DNA from 2 places in the Marinococcus halophilus genome. Region 2 is predicted to be linked to the other one. Evidence: predicted binding sites of a transcription regulator. Region 2 holds the regulator's gene; the other holds the start of a gene.
The links. Region 2 encodes Rex, which represses fermentation and respiration genes when NADH is low (regulators of the CRP and FNR family bind a similar motif). Its sites were predicted from a motif close to TTGTGAAATATTTCACAA; they were not measured.
Positions count from the first base shown of each region.

Region 1: the regulator Rex is predicted to act here: its motif matches at 6,091-6,108, upstream of B5066_RS03965 (L-lactate dehydrogenase).

Region 1 is NZ_FVZD01000005.1:302,816-313,455, reverse strand. It holds gene B5066_RS04000 (substrate-binding domain-containing protein) at 1-769, opposite strand, end outside; gene B5066_RS03995 (cyclodeaminase) at 896-1,882, opposite strand; gene B5066_RS03990 (aldo/keto reductase) at 2,023-3,006, shown strand; gene B5066_RS03985 (hypothetical protein) at 3,082-3,321, shown strand; gene B5066_RS03980 (STAS domain-containing protein) at 3,367-4,221, opposite strand; gene B5066_RS03975 (NAD-dependent epimerase/dehydratase family protein) at 4,304-5,740, opposite strand; gene B5066_RS03970 (hypothetical protein) at 5,805-5,987, opposite strand; gene B5066_RS03965 (L-lactate dehydrogenase) at 6,171-7,133, shown strand; gene B5066_RS03960 (SEC-C metal-binding domain-containing protein) at 7,298-8,344, shown strand; gene B5066_RS03955 (DoxX family protein) at 8,393-8,779, opposite strand; gene B5066_RS03950 (hypothetical protein) at 8,900-9,322, opposite strand; gene B5066_RS03945 (hypothetical protein) at 9,492-9,758, shown strand; gene B5066_RS03935 (heavy metal translocating P-type ATPase) at 10,236-10,640, opposite strand, start outside.
Region 2 is NZ_FVZD01000004.1:3,282-13,921, reverse strand. It holds gene B5066_RS01250 (Ltp family lipoprotein) at 1-468, opposite strand, end outside; gene groL (chaperonin GroEL) at 889-2,535, opposite strand; gene groES (co-chaperone GroES) at 2,580-2,864, opposite strand; gene B5066_RS01235 (CPBP family intramembrane glutamic endopeptidase) at 3,210-3,935, shown strand; gene B5066_RS01230 (DUF4305 domain-containing protein) at 3,937-4,125, shown strand; gene B5066_RS01225 (redox-sensing transcriptional repressor Rex) at 4,194-4,841, opposite strand; gene B5066_RS01220 (ABC-F family ATP-binding cassette domain-containing protein) at 5,012-6,952, shown strand; gene tsaD (tRNA (adenosine(37)-N6)-threonylcarbamoyltransferase complex transferase subunit TsaD) at 7,012-8,031, opposite strand; gene rimI (ribosomal protein S18-alanine N-acetyltransferase) at 8,018-8,479, opposite strand; gene tsaB (tRNA (adenosine(37)-N6)-threonylcarbamoyltransferase complex dimerization subunit type 1 TsaB) at 8,476-9,186, opposite strand; gene tsaE (tRNA (adenosine(37)-N6)-threonylcarbamoyltransferase complex ATPase subunit type 1 TsaE) at 9,167-9,640, opposite strand; gene thiL (thiamine-phosphate kinase) at 9,663-10,640, opposite strand, start outside.

The sequences.
Region 1 (10,640 bases), on a different contig from region 2:
GATCACCGGCACCTTCAATCTCTTCAATCCCCTGGGAAATGCCGATAGCATCCAGGGCACTTGTGCCGTACATTGCCGTGATGGAAGGATGCTCCTTTAATAAACTGTACGTGGCCTGGGCGGCCCCGATCTCAGATATCCCGGAATAACCGATATCTTTAATTTCCACACGCCCGCTTGCTTCCACCGTGTCCCGGAAACCCTTCACCCGCTCCTGTTGATTAACTGCCTGCGCACTTCCCGAAACAATGCCGACCTGCTGTGTTCCTTCTGTCTTCTGCAGAAGCTCCTCGCCTGCTAAAATGCCGGCTTCATAATTATCTGTGCCGATATAGGCGCGCCGCCCGCTGCCGGGTACATCACTGTCTACTGTAAGAACCGGCACGCCTTTTTCGAGCGCCTTCTGCACCAGCTCCTGAAAAACCGGATCATCGATGCCCTGGGTGATAATGGCATCCACGTTGCTTTCAATCATCCGGTTCATCGTTTCAAGCTGTTCATTTTTATCCGCCTTGGCAGGGCCATGCGTTTCAACGTAAATTCCCGATTCCTTGCCGGCTTCGACGGCTCCCTCTTTAATCTGCTCCCAGTAGGGGTTTCCCGCCTCTTCCATAATGAGCGCTACTCTCGTCTGGTATGTTTCGTTCTCCTCTGAATTTACCGGTTCCACGTAAAAAGCCTTTGTTCCAAAATAAACGGTAGCCACCAGGCTGGCCAGACACGCGAAAAAGAAAACCGCAAACATCCAATGCTTTCGCCGTTTGCCCATAACTGCAGCCCCCTTTTTGAAATCGCTTACAAATAATTATATAACTTTTCCCAAAAATCGCCACCCCCCCTCCGCTGCAAAGGGCATAAAAAAGACGCCGGGTCTATGGCCCCCGGCGCTCTCTGTTTATTCGTCTTCTGTTATTTCAAGTCCTTCTCCAGCCGCTTTGAGCTGCTCATACGTGTAGACAGCAATAGCTGTGTCTTGCACCCCGGTGCCCGTAAGATCGCAAAAGGTTATCTGCTCCATCGTTTCCCGGGCGGGCGTGTCTCCGCTGATGATCGCCCCAATTTCCACCGTGCTGCTTTCATCAATGGCTCCCGCTTCTTTGGCCGTCCGGTGTTCTCCGATGGAAAACACCTGCGAAGCAGCATCACAGGCAAGAATGTCCACCGCCCCCAGCACCTCCGGCTCGATTTCATTTTTTTCTGCGGCATCCGAGCCCATAGCAGTAATGTGGAGTCCCGGGTGCAGCCATTCTTTTTTAATAAACGGCTCCGTCGCCGGTGTCGTTGTTACGAGCACGTCGCAATTTCGTACTACCGTTTCCAGATCGGCTGCTTCTGTCGTAACGCCAAGCTCGTGCTCCATCTCGCGCTGATACGCTTCGATCCGTTCTTTTTTGCGTCCGTACACGTAGACTTTCTCAATTGAAGGCCGCACCATTTTCAGCGCCCGAAGCTGAAAGCGCGCCTGCGTACCGGTGCCGACAATACCTGCAATTTTCGCCTCATCCTTAGCCAGATACTTTGCTGCTGCAGCACCGGCGATGCCTGTACGCACATCGGTTAAATATCCGTTGTCCTGAAGTACCGCTGCCGGGAAGCCGGTATCCGAATGAAATAACAGCATCATGCCGCTAAGGCTTGGAAGTCCTTTGTCCGGATTGTCGAAAAAACCGGTCGAAATTTTCAGGGCAAACTGATCCATGCCTTTGACATACGCCGTTTTTGCGTCCATTTCACCGTTTTTGTCAGCAATTGGCATACTAAGAACCGGGGGCATGGTTACCTCTCCTGCCTGCAGGCGCCGGAAGCCGTCTTCAATGAGAGCAAGGGCCTGTTGATTAACGTCAATCGTATTTCTGATCGGTTTTTCTTTAAATAAATACACGGACTCCGCCTCCTTTAAAGTGAGCTATTTTTATTATAGGAAACATTGCATCAAATCAAAACCATCAATCATGAGAACGCTTAAATATTTGCAGAACGGGAATAGCGTATCATACTTTGATTAAAAGGCAGGTGGACGATATGAAATATCGGCAATTGGGAGATACTGATTTGAACGTAAGTGAACTGAGTTTTGGCACGTGGGCCATTGGCGGAGCCTGGGGAGCAACAAATGATACCGAAGCACTGAAGGGCCTCGAGGCCGCCATGGACGCCGGCGTGAATTTTTTCGACACCGCTGACGTGTATGGGGACGGACACAGCGAGGAATTGATCGGAAAAGCAACGAAAGGGAAGGAAGAGGAAGTACATGTTGCCAGCAAGTTTGCCCGCGGCGGCGATATCAATGACCCAAATACTTATTCGAAGGAAAGCGTCACTGCTTATCTCGACGCTACGCTGAAGCATCTTGGACGCGAACGCCTGGATCTTTATCAGATTCACTGCCCGCCGATTGATATTTTAAAAGACGGCTCGGTGTTTCAGGTGCTTGATGATCTGCAGAAAGAAGGAAAAATCCGTCATTACGGGGTCAGCGTGGAGACAGTGGAAGAGGGATTGGAATGCCTGCGTTATCCGAATGTGAAGGCCCTTCAGGTGATCTACAATATTTTCCGCCAAAAGCCGGCAGAACGACTGTTTCCACAGGCGAAAAAGCAGGGTGTCGGCATCCTGACCCGTGTACCGCTTGCCAGCGGACTATTAACGGGGAAATACACGCAGGAAACGACTTTCGCTGAAGATGACCACCGCAATTTCAATCGGGACGGGGAAGCCTTCAACGTCGGGGAAACTTTTGCCGGCCTTACGTTTCAAAAAGGCGTGGAGCTCAGTTCCTCCCTCCAGTGGATTAAAGAGGAACGGGGTACGATGGCGCAGGCTGCTCTTCGCTGGATTCTGGATAATGACGATGTTACCTGCGTCATACCAGGATTCCGGAATGAAAAACAAGTGTCTGACAGCCTCGAAGCAGTCAGTGTGCCTTCCTTCTCCAGGGAGGAGCAGGAGAAGCTGACGAAGTTTTATTTAGAGGACGTGGAGCCAAGCATCCGGGGCGGATATTAAATCGTATGATTAACACAGTTTCATCCCGGGTAATTGTACTAGTGGACAAATTATTAAACAAAGGAGCGATTATATATGGGAAGCCAATCCGTTTCCGAACTAACCGCAGGTACGAACTATAAAGCGAGTGAAATCGACAGCTTTGTAGAAAACAATCATGTCACGGTTATTTCTAACAACGAAAATCAACTGTTTACAGAACCTGACCGCGAGTACAAAGTCGTCTATAAATTCGGCGGCTATTTCGATCATTCGAAGGAACTTGGCGGAAAAGAATTCGTTGAAAAACCAACGTACGTTGTAGAAAAAGTCTAAAAACAGCGTCCATTTGTTTTGAAAACACAGAAAGGCCGGCGCCCCTTAAAAAGGGTGCCGGCCTTTGTAGTGTTCCTGATCCATAGCCTGGGCAAGCGACGAAGCGATCGGCACATCTTTAAAGCTAATGCCGAGATTGACGGAGGTCTGGGCAATTTCAGGACGCATCCCTGCCAGGACAGGCTTCACGCCAATCAGCTTCAGCGAACGGATCAGGCCGAAAATCTGATGGGCAACATGGGTATCAATACCGGCTACGCCGGATAGATCAATAAAAAGTTCGGACACCTGTTTTTTCGCACACGCCTCAAGCGAGTGTTCGAGTATTACTGCGGCCCTTTCTTCATCAATTTCTCCTATTAACGGAAGAAGGGCAGAGGATTTATTCAGCGAAATGATTGGTGCACTCAGTTCATTGATGATGCTTTCTTTAGCTTCCAGCTTCTGCAGGAGCAGCCGGTTGGATTTTTCCACATACGAAAGAATAATCTGGTCCACGCCGTTTGTGACGACCTCCCGAAGCTGTTCTTTCATATTGGCGGAAAGCTCGGTATGCTCTTCAGCGTAAAAACGCTTCAAATAGGCTGTATACTGCTCCCGGTGCCTCATCATTTCCCGGACAACCCGCGCGTCCTTCGTACGGAAGTACTTAGGATCGCTTATAATGCCATCTATCCATACTGCTAAGGTATTCTCCCACGTATTCCAGTCTTCAACAAAAATGCTTGAAAAGTGTAAATGAAATTCGTAGGTCTGGGCCTTCAGCTCCTCGACTTCTTTTGGATCCGTGGTTGCGTAAACAGATTCTCTATCTGATTCCTCTAACGTTTCGTACCATGATTTCGCCATCTCCGCTGCGTGATTGACAAAATAATCACGGATCAACTGGTTGGTGCTCATACGGCACCGTCTCCCTTCTGTGTGGAAACTACTTATATCATGTTTCATGTTCCTTTAAAAAATTATAATTAAACAAGAAAATTTATGACTCCGGTTGGAGCGGATAGGATTCTCTTAGCGTCCACTGGTCTTTTTCAAGATGGGCTTTAAAGCGGTTCATGATCCAAAGGTGAATAAATGCCTGGGTGTACTGATAAAAATACCATGGCATAGCCGGGACGTAGTCATGGACCGCTACAATGCACTGATTGGTATGAGGAATTTTACGGAATTCCAACCGGCCCCGCTCTCCTTCGTTTACCTGAGCCAGGAGCCCCCCGGTAATATAATACAGCGCGCGGTCTTCTTCACTGCGCTCCTTGGAATAAGAAAGCTCAAGAAATGTTCTTTTCATAAAAGCAGGCCGGAGCCCATACTGATAACGGTCGGTCGTTTCCACTTTTACAAACGGGCGCAGAAGCTTCGGCAGCCATTTTATATAGTAGCGTGCCGTCCAGTCTGCGTCTCTGCCATTTGGAATCGTCACGCGCTGGACGGAGCGCACATTCCGTTCCACCGGCGCCGGCTTCAGGCGTGCCAGGATGGAGGACTGATCTTTCCTGCTCTCACGCAGGGAATTTTCTGCCGCCTCCCGGAATGAAACTTTTCCATCACTAATCCCTTTTACACTTTTGGCTGGATCGGCCACCATCGGATGGATCAGGCTTTCAATTAAGGGGTAGACAAGGCTTTTCGGCGTTCCAGTCGTCACACTTACCCACAGTCTGGAAAGACGCACGGTGAAAAACGGAACAGTAACTGCGTACCGCTTTTTCCCCATCACCTGTGATGTGACCCCCATCATTTTCCGGTACGTCATGACATCCGGGCCTCCAACATCAATGGAGCGGTTGTAGAGTGACTCTTCCCCGATGCTCTTCTGCAGGCTGTTCAATACATCGGAGAGGGCGATCGGATGGGTCTTTGTTTGTGTCCATTTCGGAAGAATCATCACCGGCAGCCGTTTCACCAGCTTTGCCAGAATAGGGAATGACGATCCCTGCGGACCTACGATTAATCCAGCCCGTATGGCAGTTACCGGGGTACGGTACGACTTTAGGATATTTTCGACTTCCAGGCGGCTGCTTAAATGACGGGACAACCGGTCGGCCTTAGGAATGATGCCACTCAAATAAACGACCTGCTTTACCTGCTGCTGCTCGGCAGCGCGCGCGAAATTATCCGCCAGAATGACATCCATATCCTCAAACCGGCCCTGGGTTAATTTGGACGTCGGCATCATAGAATGAACTAAGTACAGCGCGTAATCTGCGCCTTCAAGTGCTTTCTCTGCGTCCTTTAGTGAAAACAAGTCACACGAGCGCCACGTTACGTGCTCTTCGTTTTCTTTTGTGCTTATATTTCTCGACAGGGCAATAATATCTGCATGCTTCTTCAGCTCCGTCATCAGATTTCTTCCGATGTAACCGCTCGCTCCAGTTATAGCTATGACTGGCCGCCGGCTGTTTGTTCTCTCCATCTCCACACGCTCCTTTTTGTCTAGAATCGTTACGTATACCTTTCCCTAATTATTCCGGAGTTAATTACATATTTATTTTTGAAATAATCCATTGCGCAATTATCATCGTAACAAAGCTGACAAGGAAACCAAAAACTACAAAAGCTAGCACCCACAGCCATCCCCGCTCCAGATTAAGGCCGGCAAGCAGTCCAATAACCGCCCATGTCAATGCTGCCGGGAGGGCGTATTTTAATGTATTTTCCATTGAAACATTCCTCCTCTTTTCTGACTCTTCCCTTTGCAAAACCTAACCAATACTTAATTTCATTATTTGTTCACAATTATATAATCTTCCTGCTTGCATCCTTTTGTGAAATAGTGCACAATACAAGTAGATAAATATTGCTCAGGTATTCACATGATTTAAATTCGAAAGGGGATTTTATACATGAAAAGAAATCACGTCCACCGGGTTGTTGTTGTCGGAGCCGGAGCTGTCGGCAGCGGATATGCATTTTCGTTAATTAATCAGGCTGTCGTTGAGGAGCTCGTGATCATCGATCTGGATGAACGCAAAGCCGAAGGTGACGTGATGGACCTGAACCACGGCAAAGCCTTTGCGCCCCATCCTACCAAAACGTGGGTTGGCACGTATGAAGACTGCCGGGATGCCGATATTGTATGTATTACAGCCGGTGCCAACCAAAAACCCGGCGAGAGCCGTCTCGACCTTGTTGGCAAAAATACAGCAATTTTTAAAAATATTGTCGGACAGGTAATGGGCAGCGGCTTTGACGGGATATTTCTTATCGCTACTAACCCTGTGGATATCCTTACGTATGCCACGCAGCAGTTCAGCGGGCTTTCGAGTGAAAGAGTCATCGGGAGCGGCACCATTCTTGATACTGCCCGCCTGCGGTTTATGCTGAGTGATTACTTCGACACTGCCGCCCAGAATGCTCACGCCTATATCATTGGTGAACACGGGGATACCTCACTTGCCGTCTGGAGCCAGGCTAACGTGGGCGGCCGGAACGTTCTGGATTTAGCAGAGAAGCAGGAAAGGAAAAGCGTAGATGAAGTAAAAAAGATGATTAAAGACGTGCGCGGAGCTGCTTATGAAATCATTGAACGTAAAGGCGCTACGAGTCACGGCATTGCTATGGGCCTTACCCGCATCACAAACGCCATCTTAAAGAACGAAAACAGCGTTCTGACCGTCAGTGCCTATCTCGAGGGACAGTACGGAGAACACAATCTGTGCATTGGCGTTCCGGCTGTAATTAACCGCGAGGGTATACGGGAAGTAATCGAACTACCGCTGGACGAAGAAGAAACGGATAATTTCCGTCACAGCGCAGATACGCTCCGCCGTGTATGGGAAAACGCGAACGGGCAGACAACAAACTAAGCGATCCCTTTATTAAAACAAACTTAAAGCCTGAATAGCCCTTCCGCTGTGGAGGGTTTTTCTCTGTCCGCAGGCCCTTAAAGCGCAGTGATTCCCCATTTTGGGGCAATGTATGTTAGAATTTGAAGGAATAGCAACATACTAGTGAGAAGGAGCTTGAATGTATGAGTATTTCACGAAATGACCCGTGCCCTTGCGGCAGCGGAAAAAAATACAAAAAATGCTGCGGCGATCCCGCCAACCAGCCAGCTTATACGACCGAAGAAGTAACCAACATACAGCTGGATCTTGCCGCCGCTGCCAACAAAGACAGCCGGAGGGATTTCAGCCATTATTACCGCCGCGTCTACCGGCCGAATTATTTTCCTTACGCCTGGCATAAATTTGTCCAAAACCTGGCGCTTGCCGACTTTTTACTGCACGGCAACGAACGCCGGAAATGGATGAATATTCACCAGCAGATCGAGCAAAATAATCAGCATCCCCGGCTCCAGCGGCTTTATTCCAACTGGACCGGACATAACCTGTCATTGTTCCGCCTGAATAAAATGACCGACGACTGGTACGAAGTCACTGACCTGCTGAGCGAAGAAGTTCACCATATTGAACCTTTGTCCTTTTTCCGCGATCTGCAGGAAAACATTGTATTCCTTGCCTTTTTAGTTCCTGTAGAGGATAAGTGGTACCCGATGCTTGGTCTGCTGCCGTTCCATCCCGACTTCGCCGATGATGTCATCAAAAGCGTTACCGGCTCTGTGCCGGACGATGAAGCGGATAAAGCAGGCTGGATTACTCATCATCTGCCGGACGTGCTCCGCACGCTCAAGGATGACCTGCAGGATAAATACCAGGAAGCAGATAGCGCCTCCCCTTCCGCTGAAACAGAGGACGGTGCCGAAACCGAAACAAAAGAAGCCGCTTCGGCATCGACTGGTGCTTTAAACGAGGATCAGCAGAAAGTGATTGAGACGCTTGAAAGCTCTTCCCGGCTGTCCACGGATGCAGCAGCTGCAGCTTCGGATTTGTGGATTCAGTTCTGCGAACAGGAAAATCCAGTGATCCGCAAACCGGAAGCCCAGGCAGCTGCTCTTGAATACGCCGTAGGCGGCGGCACGCAAAAAGAAATAGCGGAACGGTATGGTGTCGCTTCGTCGACAATCCGCACGCAGTGGAAAAAGATGGAGCCTTATACCTCCAACGAGAAAGCGTAAAGAAATAAACGACCAGCGGGGGTGACGTTCCGCTGGTCGTTTACTGTTTTAGAAAACCTTTTTCTTTTTCCGTTTCTTTAAGGCAAGCATCCTGCTTCCGGCAAGCACCAGATGGATAGAAGCAGCCATAAGTATCAGGTCGAGCTCAAAGCCTCCAACCAGCCCCTGCTGCCATTTAACCGTCACGATTGCTCCGAGCATGATTATCGCAAACAGGCCGGCGACCACCCGTGTCAGCACTCCCAGAATAAGTAAAACGCCGCCCACGGCTTCGATGACTGCCACAGTAGGCGCTGTACCATCCGGCATACCCATGCTGCCAAACGAAGCAGCAGAAGCACTCATCCCATTCATTAATTTATCTGCTCCGTGCGCTAAAAATATTATGCCCGTCACCACCCGAAGGATCAGCAGCCCCACTTCCATATTTTTCATGCCTTGGCCCCCTTTCTTTCTCACCAGTATGCCGAATACCTTCGAGTTTGAAAAGCAACGGGAGAAGAAACGTGATTTCTTCCTATGAAAAAAGAGGCCGGGCCGGCCTCTTTTAGTTTACTACAGTTTCTTTTCGAGCCAGATACGTTCATCCGGCAGCTCCTCTTTCACCTGAAATCCTGCTGCCTGAAGCATGTCAATGAATTCCGGGTACTGGTGGGCGAGCTTCGTCTGTACAACCTGGTACCCCTGCTCGCGGGCATGAATAAGCACATTGCCGACGAGACGGCTTCTCCATCCATCATCTTCAAACGCTTCTTCCATGCCGTTCAGCCAGCTGTACCATACGCCCTCGTCTTTTGCGTAGCTGATATCGTAGCCGAGGATTTTCCCTTCCTCTCTGGCTACCTGCACAAGAGACGCTTCCGCCTGCTCAAGGGTCTGGTGCATCGGTTCCATTTTTTCAAAAAGCTGAGCGTGTAAATATAAGATGCCCTGAAGCACTTCGCTTGGAGGCATGCCTTCGTATTTTTCTATCTGCATTGTCGTTGTTCCTTCCTTCCCTCACTAACTTCTACAGCCAGTGTAGCATACGAAAGCACAGTTTATCTTTTCTACCGCCTGTTTCAAGTTCATGTTACCATATAAAGTGATATGAAAAACGCCCGGGCGCGCATACATACCAGAATGTAATTGAGGAGATCGATGAGTTATGGAGTTGACCTTAAACCTGTACTACCTGTTATTTATCGGCCTGGCGTTAAATGCCGTTATTTACGTCATTGCACGCATTAAACAGCACGGCCGGAGGCACCGGTTCGCAGCGGCGAATGTAACCTTTATCGCCTTTTTCTCTGTATTAATTTTAAGCATGGTATTCACCCGCTGGATCGGTCCCGACTTATTCGTCGTAAGCATCGGTATGATTTTTATGTTCGTTATAGCCGCCCTCCTGGATAAAAAAATGGGGGCAGACTAAAAACAGACAGGGCCAGGCGCCACTGTCTGTTTTTTGTATAGATAAGCCTTCTGTCAGATGTGCTAAAGCTCGGCCATCAAACGGATTTATTTTTAAATTTTTGAAGCTCCTGCATTAATAAATTTAGCTCTGCCTGAGCACTGTTAATAGAAGCAGTTAACCGGCCAAGCTCAGTGGTAGCGCTTTGATACAGGCATTTTGTGATTTTATCGATAGAGTCAGAATTGGTAATTTTAGCGTTTACTATAGACGGGGACATACAGTTTGCAGCTATTTTAAACAGCCTCCTTGAGTTACTTTTTCATTAAGAAAATGTTGTGCACGAAACCCAAACCGTTATATTAGACCTAAGATTACCTGCTTATTATAGCTTAAAAAAAAGAAAATTAATAGTCATATAGTAATGAACAGGATTCATAATACTTTCCACCCAGCCCGATTACAAAAGGCAGAGCCGCCTGGCCCTGCCTGTTTGTATTATGAAATTTTCATCCGCTGGAGGCGCAGGGCGTTCAGTACGACGGAAACTGAACTGAACGCCATGGCTGCCCCGGCCACCCAGGGAGCGAGCAGGCCGATAGCGGCAATAGGAATGCCGACAGAATTATACACAAACGCAAAGAATAAATTTTCTTTAATGTTTTTCATCGTTGCTCGGCTCATGAGTACGGCGTCTGCTGCGCTGTTCAGATCCCCGCGCATGAGCGTAATATCGGCTGCCTCCACGGCGATATCCGTGCCTGTGCCTACAGCCATGCCGATATCCGCTGTCGCAAGCGCTGGAGCGTCATTGATGCCGTCCCCGACCATGGCGACGCGCCGCCCTTCACGCTGCAGACGCGTTACTTCGCTGCTTTTCTGCTCAGGAAGCACGCGCGCAAT
Region 2 (10,640 bases):
CGCTTCCTCTTCAGCCTGGCGTTCTTCCTCTTCCTTGGCTTCCTGCTCCGCTTCCTCTTCAGCCTGACGCTCCTCTTCTTCCTTGGCTTCCCGCTCCGCTTCCTCTTCAGCCTGGCGCTCTTCTTCTTTCCTTGCTTCCCGCTCGGCTTCTTCAGCCTGGCGCTCTTCCTCTTCCTTGGCTTCCTGCTCAGCCTCTTCCTCAGCCTCACGCTCTTCCTTCGCTTTCTGTTTTTCTTTCTCTTCGTTATTCTTTTGCTTATCCGTAGCTGCTGTAGCATCTTCTGCTTCTAATTCTGTAGCATCTTCGGCCGTATTTTCCCCAGCTATTTCTGTAGAAGAATCAGTTGGAACTAGTATAACAAATAAAATTAAAGCATAAATAATAGAAGCTGTAATCATCTTCCACTTCACCCTGGAACGATATCCCGGAATCCGTTTATACCATTTTTTCTTTTCTTTATACCTCATTAAACTCCCCCCTTTTTTACATATATCGGCTAAATTTTACCATATTAAAGTAAAGCCAGAAATCTAATGGAAGAGAGCTTTTAGATGATTTTGACTTCATTGAAGAGAGGATTTGGAGAAGTTATTGAGAACTTTACGATTATTGTGTCCGAGTATCCAGTTTACTTTTTTAGCGATTGGGTTGTTCGTCTAACAGGTACTAGCCTTCGCTCCTAATGACTAAAAACAATATAAAAAAGCTTCCCACAAGTTCAGTGAACTCATGAGAAGCTTAAAGTAAATTCTATTCAAATGTTAGCAAAATATTAGCATTCTGCTCATTTTCATTAAAACTGGGTTATAGCATAGGATTGAGCGGAGCCCGGACGCAAGCCGCGACGTCCTGTCGCAGCCGTCCGGGTGACCAACATCCTGTTGGCCCTACATCATGCCGCCCATTCCGCCCATGCCACCCATGTCTGGCATGCCGCCGCCGGCACCGCCGCCATTTTCTTCTGGGATATCGGCGATAACTGCTTCGGTTGTCAGGAACATGGAGGATACGGACGATGCGTTTTGCAGCGCGGAGCGGGTAACTTTTGTAGGATCGACAATGCCTGCGTCAATCATGTTTACCCATTCGCCGGTCGCTGCGTTGTAGCCGTGTCCAACTGCTTCTGTTTTCAGGCGCTCAACGATAACGGAGCCTTCAAGGCCTGCGTTATGAGCAATCTGACGGAGTGGTTCTTCGAGGGCACGGAGAACAATTTTCACGCCGGTTGCTTCGTCGCCTGTTGTGTTGTTCATTTCTTCTTCTACTTTTTTGTAGACGTTCATCAGCGCGGTACCGCCGCCGGAGACAATGCCTTCTTCTACCGCTGCGCGTGTAGAGCTGAGGGCGTCTTCGATGCGGAGCTTGCGCTCTTTCATTTCCGTTTCAGAAGCTGCGCCGACTTTAACAACGGCTACGCCGCCGGCAAGCTTCGCGAGGCGCTCCTGAAGTTTTTCACGGTCGAATTCGGAAGTCGTTTCTTCCATCTGCGTACGAAGCTGTGTAACACGTGCGCTGATCGTCTGCGGATCGCCGCTTCCTTCTACGATCGTTGTGTTGTCTTTATCGATCGTGATTTTGTTAGCGTGACCGAGCTGATCAATTGTCGCTGTTTTCAGGTCAAGACCTACATCTTCTGTAATGACCGTACCACCGGTAAGGGTAGCAATATCTTCAAGCATTGCTTTACGACGGTCGCCAAAGCCTGGTGCTTTCACTGCTACTGCGTTGAATGTGCCGCGCAGCTTGTTAACAACGAGTGTTGCCAACGCTTCGCCTTCCACATCTTCTGCGATGATGAGGATTGGACGGTTCTGCTGTACAACCTGTTCAAGCAGCGGAAGTACTTCCTGGATGTTTGTAAGCTTCTTGTCCGTAATTAAGATGTACGGATTATCGAGCTCTGCAGTCATGGATTCATTGTCGGAAACCATGTACGGGGAAGCATAGCCGCGGTCAAACTGCATACCTTCCACAACTTCAAGCTCTGTTTCAAGGCCGCGGGATTCTTCGACTGTGATAACGCCGTCGTTTCCTACGCGCTCCATCGCTTCTGCAATGATCTGGCCGATTTCTTCAGAGCCTGCGGAAATAGCACCGACCTGCGTGATGGATTCTTTGCCTTCAATTGGCTTGCTGACGTTACGGAGTTCCTCGACCGCTACCTTGGTCGCGTTCTCCATACCGCGGCGGATACCCATTGGGTTCGCACCGGACGTAACGTTTTTCAGGCCTTCCTGAATCATTGCCTGGGCGAGCACGGTTGCTGTAGTCGTACCGTCACCGGCAATGTCATTCGTTTTGCTGGCAACTTCGGATACAAGCTGCGCACCCATATTTTCAAAGTTATCTTCGAGTTCGATTTCTTTGGCGATGGTTACACCGTCATTGGTGATAAGCGGGGAACCGAACTTTTTCTCCAAAACAACGTTACGGCCTTTCGGTCCAAGCGTTACTTTTACAGCGTTTGCCAGTTCGTCCACACCGCGGAGCATCGCGCGGCGGCCATTTTCACTAAACTTAATATCTTTAGCCATGATGAAATCCTCCTAATGAAATATTGATTTCGAAATGAAGCTGATTACTGAACTACCGCGAGGATGTCGCTTTCGCGAACGATCAAATATTCTTTGCCGTCGTATTTTACTTCTGTGCCTGCAAACTTCGAATAAACGACGATATCGCCTTCGCTTACTTCCGGCGTTACGCGTTCACCGTTGTCTTTTAAAGCTCCGGAACCAACAGCCACCACGCGTCCTTCCTGTGGTTTCTCCTGGGCGGAGTCCGGCAGCACAATACCGCCAGCAGTTTTTTCTTCTGATTCCACTTGTTCGAGTACGAGTCGATCACCTAAAGGCTTTAACAAAGAAAACAACCTCCTTAGAATATTTTCATCGTCCGTTATATGTAACGGAAACGACAGTAACACCATTTTGTTAGCACTCATTAAACCCGAGTGCTAAACCCAATTATTATATTAATCAACCTGGGCTTTGTTTGCAAGAGGGAACCGAAAATTTTTTCTGTCTTTTCCCACTCCGGTGCTTGATGGCACCTGCATTCACATTCCCTGCTGCTCTCTTTGTTAACCTTCTATTTGAAAATTGTCATAAATTCGCAGTTGCTCTCTTTATTATTCCTGCAGAGACCTGTGATACAATAGGAGCGTTCTAACACAGATTTAACCGAAGATTAGGAGTGATTTCCTTCCATGGCCGCACGTTACTGGAGCATTGTTATCATTTACGTACTTATGCAGCTCTCGGGCATCGTTGCCGTTCCGGCTCTTTTAGCTATAGGCAGCTTTGATTCCGACCAGCAGGCTTCATACTTCTGGATTTTTGCAAGCTTTATTACCGCTTTAATTGTCATTTTGATTTTGTTAATCCCGGAACGCGGCCAACAGCTCGCGTTTAATAAACCGAAGATGCCATGGCCCAACGCTACTGCCTGGATTTTCATCGGCTTTGCCCTTGCCTACGCCGGTCAGATTGTTGCCGGCCTGATTGAGCAGAACCTGCTCGGCATTGATTCAGCCTCCGAAAATACGGCGCAGATTATCGAGCTCGTTAACAGCATGCCAGCCTTTGTAATTATCGTGGCGGTGATCGGCCCGATTCTTGAAGAGCTTGTATTCCGTAAAGCTATATTTGGCTCCCTGTACAAGCGCACAAACTTTTTCGTTGCCGCCATCATCAGCTCTTTGATATTTGCTGCTGTGCATTTGGATTTTACGCACCTGCTCGTTTATACCATGATCGGCTTTGTGTTTGCTTATTTGTATGTTAAAACCGGACGGATCATTGTGCCGATTATCGTTCACTCTGTCATGAACGCGTTTGTGGTTGGCATTCAGGTACTGTTTCAGGATGAAATTGAGCGTATTATGCGTGAAGCCGAGGGTGCACTCATTCTGCTTGTTCAGGGGTTGATGTAATATGAAAGCTTCCACCGCTGCCCTTTTTTACTTTGTGCTGGGCGGAGTGCTGCTGATGTTTACGTATTTTTCCGTCAGCGAGTCCTCCTGGTCATTCTGGAGTATTCTGCTTGCCGCCTTTGCTGCCTATGACTTCGTTATGGGCTTCAACTATCTGCGCCTCATGGCAGAGCAGAACAAAAAGAAATAGCAAAAGGGACCAGCCAGTATTCGGCGGTCCCTTTTTAATAGATTAATATACGTCTTCCCCCGGCAGCCCTATTCGCTGTCCAGCGGATAATTTTTCAGAAAATACACGAGTGTCTGCAGCTCGATGGCAAGATCGATATGATGCACGCGTACAGATGCCGGCACGGATAAACGTGCCGGCGTGAAATTTAAAATACCGCTGATGCCTGCCTCCACCAGTTTTTCTCCAGTTGTCTGGGCGGCGGCGGATGGCACCGTGAGCATCGCTACGGACACGTTATGTTCTTCAAGCTTTTCTGCCAGATCGTCGGTGTGATACACCGGCACATTTCCAATCTGCTCGCCCACCATATCCTTATTAATATCAAATGCAGCCACAATCCGAGTGTTTTCATTTTTGGAGAAATTATAGCGAAGCAGCGCTTTGCCGAGATTCCCGACACCAAGAAGCACGACGTCCGTTGCCTCGTCCTGGTCCAGGGTTTTCCGAAAAAACGACAGCAGATACTGGACGTTATAGCCGTAGCCTTTTTTGCCGAGGGCACCGAAATACGAAAAATCCCGGCGGATCGTTGCCGAGTCCACTTTCACCGCCTCGCTCAACTCCGTTGAAGAAACGCGGGTTTTGCCTGTTGCATACAGGCTTTCTAGAAATCGATAATATAGGGGCAGCCGCTTTGCGGTTGCCTGCGGAATTTTTTGCTGGTCTGTATTCATAGTTATTTCCACCTAAATGTATTGTCATCGTCTGTAGACAGTATAGCATGTGTCCCCGTGAAAACGTACCGAAACGCTTGTCATGCACGAGACTTATCCTGTTTCGCGTTTCACGGAAAAGTACGATACACTGATATTATCAGAGTTGTAATTAAAGGAGCTATATAAATATGATTTTACTTCAATGTTCGGCTGTCACCAAGTCTTTTGGGGCAGAAACCGTACTTGATCAAATAAAACTTGAAGTCAAGGAAGGCGAGCGGGTCGCCCTGGTCGGCAACAACGGGGCCGGCAAATCCACCCTTCTGAAAATTCTTGCTGGCGAATCCTCGTATGATTCCGGCTCCGTCACGATGCCAAAAGGCACGACATTCGGATACCTTGAGCAGCATACCGGATTGAACAGCGATAAAACCATGTGGGATGAAATGCTCGATGTTTTTACCCACCTTCAAAAAGCTGAAGCCGAGCTGCGCCGCATGGAGGCAAGAATGGCTGAGCCCGACATTATTGATGACGCCAGAGCCTACGAAAAGCTAATGGCCGATTACGATCAGCGCCAGCAGGAATTCGAAGCCCGCGGCGGCTACCGCTATGAATCCGACATCCGCACGGTGCTTGCCGGCCTTGGCTTTGGCAGCTTCTCTCTCGACACACCGGTGCAGTCACTGAGCGGCGGCCAGAAGACCCGACTTGCCCTTGGCAAGCTGCTGCTGTCCCGGCCCGATCTCCTGATTCTTGACGAGCCGACCAACCATTTGGATATGGATACCCTCCGCTGGCTCGAACAGTATTTAAGCAGCTATCCGGGTGCTGTCCTGATCGTCTCCCACGACCGGTATTTTCTGGACCAGATCGTGACGAAGGTGTATGAAATCATTCATAAAAAAGCCCGCTTATTTTACGGCAACTACAGTGCCTTTCAGGAAAAACGGGCGGAACTGTTTGAACAGGAAATGCAGGCCTATGAAAAGCAGCAGAAGGAAATTGCCGAGCTTGAAGACTTTGTGCAGAAAAATATTGTGCGCGCCTCTACGACAAAACGGGCCCAGAGCCGGCGGAAAAAGCTCGAAAAAATGGATAAGCTCGACAAACCGCAGCGGGACGGCAAATCTGCCTCCCTGCGCTTCGACATTGACCGGCAGAGTGGCAACGATGTACTAAAAGCAGAAGACCTTACCTTCCGCTTTGGCGACAAGGCGCCCGTCTTCGAGCATTTAAATGTCCGGGCCCAGCGTGGCGAGAGCATCGCGCTGATCGGACCGAACGGGACGGGCAAAAGTACCTTTTTAAAAACGATCAAGGGAGAGCTTGAGCCGGATGCAGGCCATATTCAGCTCGGAAGTAAAGTAGACCTTGGCTATTACGACCAGCAGCAGGCCGAACTGAATTCAGGCAAAACCGTGCTGCAGGAGCTGTGGGACGAATATCCGCTTGAAAACGAAAAAGACATCCGCACGGTGCTTGGCCAGTTTTTATTTACCGGTGAGGACGTGCTGAAGCAGGTATCTGACTTAAGCGGCGGGGAAAAAGCGCGCCTTTCGCTTGCTAAGATGATGATGCAGAAGTCGAATTTTCTGCTGCTCGACGAGCCGACCAACCATCTCGATCTTGACAGCAAGGAAGTTCTTGAAGACGCCCTGATTGATTATCCGGGCACCATTTTGTTTGTTTCCCACGACCGGTATTTTCTGAACCGGATTGCAACCCGTATCCTTGAAATGGGAAATGGCGATGTCCGCAACTACATCGGGGATTATGACTATTATCTGTTCAAAAAGGAAGAAGAACGGGAAAAAGCGGCGCTCCAGGCTGAGCGTGAAGGGCCAAAGCCTGAAGACACCGGGGCAGCAAAATCTTCATTTGCAGACGACAAAGCAGCCAAGCGTGAGGCCCGCAAGCGGCAGCGCCGCATTGAACAGATTGAACAGGATATTGAAGCCAAGGAACAGCTCGTCGAGGAGCAGGAAGCTGCTCTCTTCGAACCTGACGTATATGAAGACCATGAAAAGGCAGCTGGTTATCAGTCGTCGATTAACGAATTAAGAAGCGAGCTCGACCAGCTGATGGAAGAATGGGAAGAGCTGCAGCTTGAAGAATCCAGTTCCTAGATCATTCCCTTTACACAGCAAAGCCCGTGGCCTCAGTAGAAGAGGTCACGGGCTTTTTGTTACATATGGAGCGGCAGGCCGGGCACGCCGTTTAAATCCATGCTGGAAAAGTTTCCCTTTTTCCAGTTGATATAGGCGGCAGCACCGATCATAGCCGCATTATCAGTACATAAATGCAGCGGCGGAATCTGCAGCTTAACGCCGCTTTCTTCGAACTTCTCTTTCATTGCTGCCCGCAGGCCGCTATTGGCTGCCACACCGCCTACAACCATTACCTGCTTCGCCTCACAGGCCGCTGCCGCCCGGGCTGTTTTTTCCGTCAGCACGGTAATAACGCTCTGCTGGAAGCTCGCCGCGACGTCTTCCGGTGCCCATTCTTCTCCGCGCTGGCGGGCGTTGTGGAGCGTATTCATGACAGCTGATTTCAAGCCGCTGAAGCTGAAATCATAGGACCCCTCCTCCAGCCAAGCCACAGGAAGCGGTACAGATGGATCGCCCGTCTTAGCCAGCTTATCGAGCTCCGGCCCTCCAGGATACGGCAGGCCGAGCGTGCGTGCAACTTTGTCATATGCTTCCCCAACTGCATCATCTCTCGTCTGGCCCAGCAGTTCGTACTGTCCTTCTTCCCTGATCAGCACAAGCTCCGTGTGACCGCCGGAAACAACGAGCGCAAGCGCAGGATATTCCCACTCTGCCTCCAGCCGGGTCGCCTGGATATGGCCGGCTATATGGTGGACGCCGATCAGCGGCAGTCCCTTTGCGTACGCTGTCGCCTTCGCAGCATTTACCCCCACAAGAAGCGCTCCCACAAGTCCGGGCCCTTCTGTAACCGCCACGGCGGATAAATCAGAAAATGTACTATCAGCTTCCTCGAGCGCCTGTTCCATTACCTGAGTGATGGATTCCGCGTGATGTCTCGAAGCGACCTCCGGCACAACTCCGCCAAAGCGTTTATGGCTTTTCATCTGGGAGAGAACGACATTGGACAGAATCTCCGTGCCGTTTCTGATCACCGCAGCGGCTGTTTCGTCACAGCTCGTTTCCACAGCCAGAATATCTATTGGTTCATGCTCGTTCATTCATATTCACCCACATTACTATCGCATTTTCATTATTATCCACATAATAGTTTTTTCGAACGCCGCCAGGCACAAACCCAAATTTATCGTACAGGTTCCGGGCGGTTTCATTGGTTTCACGCACCTCGAGCGTCATCGTCCGGGCACCGTACGTGTAGGCCAGTTCCATCAAATTGGCCAGCAGCTCCTGCCCAATTTTCCGGCCGCGGTAGCGTGAGTGTACCGCAATGTTTGTCACATGAGCTTCGTCGATGACAATCCATACCCCGCAGTAGCCGACAATTCTGCCATCAACTTCTGCCACCAGATAATGGGCAAACTGGTTGTTATACATCTCGTTTTCAAACGCCCGCCGGCTCCACGGCATCGAAAAAGCGTTATGCTCTACCTCCATTACGTTATCGATATCGTCGGTGCTCATCAAACGGATCAGTATTTCTGCTTTCATTCGGATCTCCCACTTTGGGCCTTCTGCCAGTTTTTTTCCGCTTCGGCAAGCTGGGCGTATTCCGGGACTACCGCATGAGCTTCCCTTGGCTCCCCGATAGTTCGCGCGACACGGATGATTTCTGCAGGCCGTGGGGTCTGCTCCGCCCAATCCGCAAATACTGCCCGGCTGCCGAGTTGTTCCTGGATCAACGGCCGCCGGGTATCTGTATCTTCTCCGACAAACAAAACGTTTTCCTGCCGTTGGTCGAGCATCCCGAGCCATTCCGAAAGCAGAATGATTTGATCATCGGCCTGGCGTTCCACGATATTTTTTGTCGTTTCTCCAGAAAACGCCGCGGTATATACCTGATTTCTGCGCGCATCTATCAGTGGAGAAACGAGGCCAGGAAATCCAAGACCGTTTTGGGCAAACATCTGCAGGGTCGACACAGGATAAAGAGGGATATTTAAAGCCCAGGCCATCGATTTAGCCGTCGTTACTCCTATGCGCACTCCGGTGTATGATCCCGGACCGGTAGTCACCGCTATTGCCTCCAAATCACCCGGAGCTGTCCCGCTCTCTTTCATCAGTGATTCCACAGCCGGCATCAGACGGATGGAATGGTTTTTTCTAATATTGGTGGTGTACTCCCCGAGGATTTTTTGTTCATCTGCAAGGGCAATGCCCAACACATGCGTTGAGGTGTCAATTGCGAGCATTTTCATCGTTCTGCAACTCCTTCATCTTTTCCTTCCACCGCTCGCCCACGGCCTTCAAGGTCAATTGCCTGCTCGTCTCCCCGGTATATTGTATCTCTACCTCCAGGCGGTCCTCCGGCCATTGTTCCAGGCGGATCGGCCATTCTAGAAGCGAAACTCCGCCTGCCTCAAAGTATTCCTCAATCCCGATTTCCTCTGCTTCTTCCTCTGAAAGACGGTAAAGATCAATATGAAACAATGGCAGCCTTCCTTCGTATTCTTTAACGATTGTAAAGCTTGGGCTGTTTACCATCGCGGTAACACCAAGGCCTCTGGCAAAGCCTTTGGCAAAATGTGTTTTTCCTGCTCCGAGGCTGCCAAGCAGCCATATTTTCTCATCTGCTTCCGCCTGCCGGCCTAAAAGCTCTCCCCACGCTGCTGTTTCCCCGGGGGAAGAAGTGTCGATGACCCACTCTGTCATATCGTTTCTTCCTTTCTGCTGCTTATGATGAACGAAAATGATTGTAGCCGGATTTTTGCAGCTTCGTACGGGAGCCGTTTTCCTGCAGGATGACCTGTCCGTTTCCTTCTGAAACCTTTCCAATGGCATATAATGGCATCCCGGCGTTCCAGAATTGTTCTCTCAGCTTTTCCCACTCTGATGAAGCTACTGTTCCGACCAGCTCAAAATCCTCTCCACCGTAAAACATATGCTTTTTCATTGTCTGGACTTCCAGAGGCTTCATGGCTGCATGCACGGGAAGTCCGGAAAAGTCCAGTTCTATCGAAACACTGCTCGCTTCCGCAATTTCAAAGCATTCGCTCGCAAGGCCATCACTGATATCATTTAAAGCGATGCGGCCACCGTATTCCACCAACAGACGCCCTGCTTCCACCTGAGGTACCGGACGCTGATGATAGGCAATCAACGATTTTTCCCGTTCGGAATACGCAGCGTCCTTTGTCCGATCAAGCAGTAATTCCAGCCCGGCAGCCGACATGCCGACCGGTCCTGTTAAAAATACGATGTCCCCGGGTTCCGCAGCGCTCCGCAGCAGCTGCTGTCTTTCTTCCACTGCTCCGATTACCGTAATACTCACCATTAAGTCGCGCCGGGAGGATACCGTGTCTCCGCCAATCATATCCATCTGATAGCGCGCTCCCAGTTCATTCATTCCCCGGTACAGTTCGTTTAATTCCTCTTCGGACCAACCGGGCGTTACCGCAATCGATATCACGTAAAAATGCGGCACGCCTCCCATCGCAGCGACATCGCTAATGTTTGCAGCCAGTGCTTTAAAACCAATATCAAACGGATTCATCGTATCCTTCCGAAAATGGACGTCTTCAATCATCGTATCCACACAGACAATTTCATTCATTTGCGCCATCGGCCGATAGACCGCGGCATCATCACCTATTCCTACTTCAAGGCGCTCCTGAAAGGTCTGCGTTGGTTTTCGTTCGTTAATCCAGTCAAA